2 regions of the Acetobacterium sp. UBA5834 genome follow, and region 2 is predicted to be linked to the other one. Evidence: riboswitches for the same ligand, from Rfam matches in the RefSeq annotation. Region 2 holds a riboswitch; the other holds the start of a gene.
What was found. Region 2 has a riboswitch for molybdenum cofactor ahead of B3F51_RS02595 (complex I 24 kDa subunit family protein). Riboswitches for the same ligand answer to the same signal wherever they lie in the genome.
Positions count from the first base shown of each region.

Region 1: it holds a riboswitch for molybdenum cofactor, as region 2 does, so the genes downstream of both, B3F51_RS12225 (substrate-binding domain-containing protein) here and B3F51_RS02595 (complex I 24 kDa subunit family protein) in region 2, are expected to answer to the same signal.

Region 1 is NZ_DJGY01000060.1:141,760-145,177, forward strand. Features, by position in the region: gene B3F51_RS12215 ([Fe-Fe] hydrogenase large subunit C-terminal domain-containing protein) at 1-1,262, opposite strand, end outside; gene B3F51_RS12220 ((2Fe-2S) ferredoxin domain-containing protein) at 1,263-1,502, opposite strand; molybdenum cofactor riboswitch at 1,831-1,947, shown strand; gene B3F51_RS12225 (substrate-binding domain-containing protein) at 2,052-2,909, shown strand; gene B3F51_RS12230 (ABC transporter permease) at 2,967-3,418, shown strand, end outside.
Region 2 is NZ_DJGY01000012.1:15,968-19,385, forward strand. Features, by position in the region: partial or broken gene nuoF (NADH-quinone oxidoreductase subunit NuoF) at 1-641, opposite strand, end outside; gene B3F51_RS02590 ((2Fe-2S) ferredoxin domain-containing protein) at 657-1,022, opposite strand; gene B3F51_RS02595 (complex I 24 kDa subunit family protein) at 1,019-1,528, opposite strand; molybdenum cofactor riboswitch at 1,701-1,833, opposite strand; gene B3F51_RS02600 (response regulator transcription factor) at 3,402-3,418, shown strand, end outside.

The sequences.
Region 1 (3,418 bases), on a different contig from region 2:
AGCACCGCAATGGCGTTGGGGGTGGTGGTGATAATCAAATTCGAAATGGCTTCGGTCTTACTGGTGATCAGTGGCAGACACATATCCAATTCCGCCATATTCCAATAAACCGCCCGGGCCTTATCCCGACAGGTTTCATAACCACAGGTTCCGCAATTCAGTTCGTCCCGTTCCGTAAATTTGGACATCTGGTTGAGGATTTTTTCCAGCTCTTCGGTCGGTACCTCGCCCAGATGATGAACGGGCCGTTTATGAAATGAACGCCTGGTATCAACCGCTGGAATATCGGTGGAGGGTTCCTTTTTACTGTTTAAATCAATATAGGTCTGCAGCATCTCCACCTTTTCATATTTAGACAGCGGACTGTGAATATTACCCGGGCCATTGACACAGCCCTCCTCACAGGCGTTCATTTCGATCCAGTATTTTTTATCCAGCTGGTGAATCTCATCGAGAAACTCCATACAGTCCTTGACTCCATCAATACGCAAAATTTTCCGGCTGCCATCAAGGTTTTCGACACTGTTTTTAGCCAATCCGCCAGTAATCGGATAAAGCCGTCCGGTGTTGGTACCAATGGCATTAAATTCTTCCATCGGCATTTTATTGGGGATGATGTTTTCTTTTTTAATCCAGCTGTCAATTTCATCAAAGGTTAAAACCCCATCAATGATGCCCCGGACATCCTTGTCGTGTACCTCCATTTTCTTAGCCAGGCAGGAGCCAGCATAGACAATTTTGGCATTGGGGTATTTTTCACGAAGAATCTTGCCATGGGCAATCATCGGCGAGACTTGACGACTCAGCGATGAGAGATACTGAGGATAGTAAATCTCAATAAGGTTTTTGATCGCCGCACAGGATGACGAAATAATAAATTTCTTATCACTGCGATACTCATCGGCATAGGCTTTAGCCACCACCTCAGCGCCAATCGAGGTCTCCTCGATAATCGTGAAGCCCAGCTCCCGAAGAATTCCCAGATACTGGCGGGGATGATCCAGATAATAAGCCGTCGGAAATACCGCCGACAGACTTAGTACCACCTGCTCGGTTTTTAGCCATTGCTTGATGGTATCGACATCACTATGAATTTCCTTGGCGTTATGGGGACAGGTAGCAATACAGACCCCACAGCCAATACACATCGACTGAATAATCTGGGCATGTTTGTCCTTAAGCTTGATGGCTTTTACCGGGCACTTGCGAATACATTTATAACAATTACGGCATTTATTTTTTGAAAAATTGATAATACTCAATTATTTTCCCCCCATAATTTTCTCGAAGACTTCTTCCACATTGTCAACAGACACAGCATAGATGATCTCATCACATTCCACAGCCACACCCTCGGTGCATTTTCCCATACAAAACGATCCCACCAGTTCAACCTCATCCCCCAGCCCCCGCTGATCAATGATCTGGTTCATCGCTTTCACCACCTTATACGATCCATTTACATGACAGGCACTGCCAACACATACTCTTATTGTCTTCATCACATTTTCCTTTATCAAAATTTCTAGCTCAATCTGATTGATTCATGGTATCATCAGATTTTTTGTCTGTCAACGGCTGGGCAAAAATGTCATGGTAAAAGACATTTTACAAAATGAGATCAAAATAAGGATAAAAAAACGTACAGTTTTTGATCAATTTTTCGCTACACGCAGCACTTTTGTGCGCTTTTTTTAAGGGTCATTCCCGTTGCTGTGAATAAATGATCGGTTCCTGGGTATTTACTAACGCAAAGACACAATTCCACTGCAGGCTTGACTCAAACTATCTGATTTGATATAATAAAATCAATTAAATACGGTTTCATAGTGAAAACAAACAATCCGAATTGATGAACCTACGGTTTTCTATGGTTTATCAATCGTTAGAGTCTCGTTAGAAATGACGATGCTTTCCAGTGTGTAGAGGATGGTTAACGCAGAATTTTCGATTGTTTTTTGAGCAATCGATTATTTTTTTTGGATTCACTTCTCTTTATTGTCGTCTTTAGAGTATCTGCTCTTTTGATAAAATATTTTAGGAGGAAAAAAATGAAAAAGAAATTGTCACTATTGGTTATTGTTTTGTTTGTTTGCACCATTGCCCTCAGTACGCTGGGCTGTACTCCGGCAAAAAAAGACTTAGAGCCCGGCTCCAATGGAGAAATCATTCTGGCCACCACCACCAGCACCCAGGACAGCGGTTTGCTGGAAGAAATTCTGCCCGATTTTGAGGCCCAAACCGGAATTGCCGTCAAGGTTGTCGCCGTGGGCACCGGTAAAGCCATGGAAATGGGGAAAGCTGGTGAGGCTGATGTCCTTTTAGTACATGCCATCACCCAGGAGGAACAATTTATCAAAGACGGTTATGGGGTTGAACGTTTTGCCGTTATGCATAATGACTTTGTGGTGCTGGGACCAAAAGAAGACCCGGCCAAGGTCAAAACGACAGCTGCTGATAATGCAGTTAAAGCCTTTACCGCCATTGCCGCCGTGCCCGCAACCTTTGTCTCCCGGGATGATAAATCCGGCACCAATACCAAAGAACTGGAAATCTGGAAAGCTGCCAATATTACTCCAGCTGGTGACTGGTACATAAAAACCGGCACCGGGATGGGCGAAACCCTGACCGTCACCAATGAAAAACTGGGCTACACTCTGGCAGACCGGGCCACTTACGCCAACATGAAAGACACCATGGCTAATCTGGAAATCGTCTGCGAAGGTGATGAAATGCTTAATAACCCATATGGGGTTATTGCCGTCTCGCCAAGTATTAATGACCAGATCAATGCCGAAGGTGCCCAGGCGTTTGTGGATTGGATCGTATCTCCTGAAACTCAGGAACTGATCGCATCCTATAAAGTCAATGGCGATCAACTATTTGTTCCGGACGCTGTTAAAAAATAACAATCAATTGAGATCCTGGGAGATGTCATCTTCCAGGATCTCATTATGGAGAAATCAATGGACTACATACTCAATGGTTTTGTTGAAGCCTTTCGGCTGATTTTTTCCTTTGACCCTGAAATCATTCAAATTGTTCTCTTATCGCTTTTCGTCTCTTTTTCATCGACCCTTTACGGAACCTTGATTGGGGTGCCCCTTGGCATCATTCTGGGAATCAATAATTTTCGAGGCAAAAAAGTGGTATCCCGGTTGCTGTATACCTTTATGTCGTTTCCACCGGTTATCATCGGTTTGTTTACCGCCCTCTTTTTGGCCCGTTCGGGACCCTTCGGCCAGTTTCAGCTGATGTACACCCCTACCGCCATGATCATTGCCCAAACCATTCTGGTGACGCCGGTTATTATGGGCATCGTCTTTAACCATGCCAGCACCAGCGGCTACGAGGTGGTGCAAACCGGTAAAACATTGGGAGCCCAGGGACTTAATATCCTGATATTGCTGGTTCTGGA
Region 2 (3,418 bases):
TCTAAAACACTTCGATCCATAAAAGCCCCGGGATCGCCTTCATCGGCGTTACAGCAGACGTATTTTTCATCGTTAATCTGCTGGGCTGCAAAATCCCATTTAGTACCGGTGGGGAATCCGCCGCCGCCGCGGCCTCGCAGACCAGAATCTTTGATGGTCTGGATAACCTCGCCAGGAGACATTTCAGTCAGGGCTTTGGTCAACGCCTTATAACCATCAAAGGCAATGTATTCATCAATTTCTTCAGGATTAATCCGGCCGCAATTTCTCAGGGCAACCCGTAATTGTTTTTTGAAGAAACTGGATTTTTCAATATCTTGTTCGTCTTCCTGAACCTGGCTGCTGGCTTCCAGCAAGCGGGTCACCAGACGGCCTTTTAAAAGATGTTCTTCGACGATTTCAGGGACATCTTTCACATCCACCCGGCAGTACATCGTACCTTCCGGGTAAATAACCATAATTGGGCCTTCTTCACACAGCCCAAAGCAGCCGGTTTGAACAACCTTCACTTCAGCATCAAGTTGATTTTTAACCAGCTTTTCATTTAATTCAGTCATTATTGCTTCAGAATTTGAAGAGGTACAACCTGTACCACCACAAACTAAAACATGGGAACGAAACAATTGCATGTAGTTTTCCTCCTCGTAAAATTTATATTATTGATTTTCTTTTAGGGTGTATTCCGAGCAAACCTTGCCATTGGCCAGATGCTCCAAAACAACTTTGGCAACCTTTTCTGGTGTCATATTTACGTAGGTAACCTTATGACCTTCTTTATCGATGATATCAACGATCGGTTCTAAACTGCAAACACCGATACAACCGGTAGCAGTGACGGTCACATTATGAATATCTCGCTTTTGGGTTTCGGTTAGAAAAGCTTGCATGACTGGACGCGCGCCAGCGGCAATCCCACAGGTCGCCATACCCACAACCACTCGGATCGAATCGTTGTCAGTACGCATGCCCACTTCTTTTAACGTTTTTTCTCTGATGGCCTCTAGTTCGGCAATGGTTTTCATAGGACACTTCCTCCTTCAGTTTTACAGCCTTCAATAATTTCGGGAATATCGTCTTTAGTCAGACGACCAAAAACTTTTCCATTAATGGTCAAAACTGGCGCCAAGCCACAGGCACCCAAACAGCGACAGTCTTCAAGGGTAAATTCACCATCCTCGGTTGTTTCACCGACCCCAATTGCCAGAGTTTCTTTTAACTTGTCCAAAATCGGGCCAGAGCCTTTGACGTAACAGGCTGTTCCCATACAGATGGAAATCTTGTGCTTGCCCTTTGGATTCAAAGAAAAGAATGAGTAAAATGAAATTACCCCAAACACCTCTGAAATAGGGACATTCATTTCTTTGGCAATGGTTTCCTGGGCTTCTACTGGTAAATAGCCATATAGTTCCTGGACCTCATGTAAGATCGGGATTAGTGCTCCCTTTGAATTCTTGTGCTTGGCAACGATGTCGGTAACTAAATGAGTTCGTTCATCTTTTTCCATGCAACCACGTGCATTTGCGTTCATAAAACCGCCTCCTTAAAGTTTTTTGTTTAATGAATTATAAAAATTCAAAAAAATAAACTCTAATCTGTGGAGATTAGAGTTTAAAACTAATGTAAAGGATTGCATGCCGGGCAATCCAAATAAAACAGCAAAATACAAATATTAGGAGTTACAGAATACAAATATTTTGCCCTTTTATTTTATAGTTTCTCCTTTCCACAATGGGAGGCATTACCGTTTCCAGTAATACCCTACGGATCAATGGTTCATAGATCGCAAAACAACGCAAACCCTTAGACTCCATTGATTTGGAGTAAATTCAATATTTGGTCACATTATACATGGGTACATATTCTTTGTCTAGCAAAGAATAACACGGAAAATATCGTAAAAATATAATATGTACGAAAATAAGAAAATAATACGAGGACTTTTTTGCGTCAGAAAGATTTTAGAATTGCTCAAAAAATGGTCGTAAATATGGGTTTTTAAATAAAAATATGCCAAAATAAGATTGAGTACGATCATTTTTGGAGATTGGTGATTTTCGTGATCAGCTAGAATCTCAAATCGGCGAGGCGCTTACAAGAGCTATAGACACGAAAACAGAAAAGCTTTAAAATCGATATTAATGAAATAAAGTGCAATGAGTTATTTTACTCGTTTTTTTTCCTAATTTTAGAATTCCAGAATTTAGAGGAAAATTTTTCCAGATTTCGAAGAACTGCAAATGATAATTTAATTTTTTTACACGGACTAATAAAATTTTTTAAACTTCCCATTTTTGAATCCCAAATTCTTCAAAGTGGAGGATGACGAACGGACACAAAACAAGATGGTCGAAAATTAAATTAAATAGTCGGAATAGATTTCACCTGAGAAAAGAGAGCGACACCCATAATTATTAAAGGTTGAAATAGTATTTTAAAGCCATTTGTCGGATAATGATCAGGAAATAAAAAGCTGTTTGTTACATAACAAACAATATTTTGGCGAAAAATATCGTTATCGATGAATTTAAGTAATCCAAATAATTCCTTGTTAAACATTTGACAAAAAAAGTGCTTTAATTTTAATTGCAAATTCATGCTACATTCGATATAGTTATTTATAGTTACGTTTTATATTGTATTACTTTGAATGAAATGTTATTGTCATTTTGTTGCTGTGAGATTGTTAATTTTAAGCCAAAGTACAAAAAAATCCTGATGGGGTAAAATTTCAATGGTTTTGGGGTGACGGCGATGTTATTTCTGATAAAAAATTTGACAGTTACGGACATCGAGTTTATAATTCAAAAGTTAAAAAGGCGAACGATAACATCGTTAAATAAATAATTAACAATATTTAAATTTTGATATTTTGTTAAGTTTCTTTTGTCTGACAATTAACAAACAAATTATTGTTGGAGATAAAAAAATTCTCGATAGGTAATCATAATTATGAATGATGGTGTAAAATTTAGTAATCACTGCCTCCAATAAATGCGGAAAGTTTCAACAAATACCCTGATATTATGTCGCTTTTTAAGCAATATAACTTAAGAAACTTTAAGTAAAGTCGAAAAATACATAAAAATTCGGGTATTTTTGAATGAAATCACACGTACTGGGAATAAGATTTCCCTGAATAATCGTAAAAATCAAATTGTTAAATATCGTGTTTATTCAGATTAGAAAGATTCAGAGAATAATTTTAAATGCATTTAACAATATGGAGTAATGCCGTTCAAAAAAATTTTTTGGAAAAAAGCGGTGTTTCATTAGCAGAATTCAATTCTAAAGAAAGCTGATAGGGATGCAATTATAACGGAACAATGGTATGATTTATTTAGAATGATCGGATAATCAAAGCGAATGACTTTCTCGACTCAGTCGAGAGGATGGGAGTATGTGTGAACTGGGATTGTTT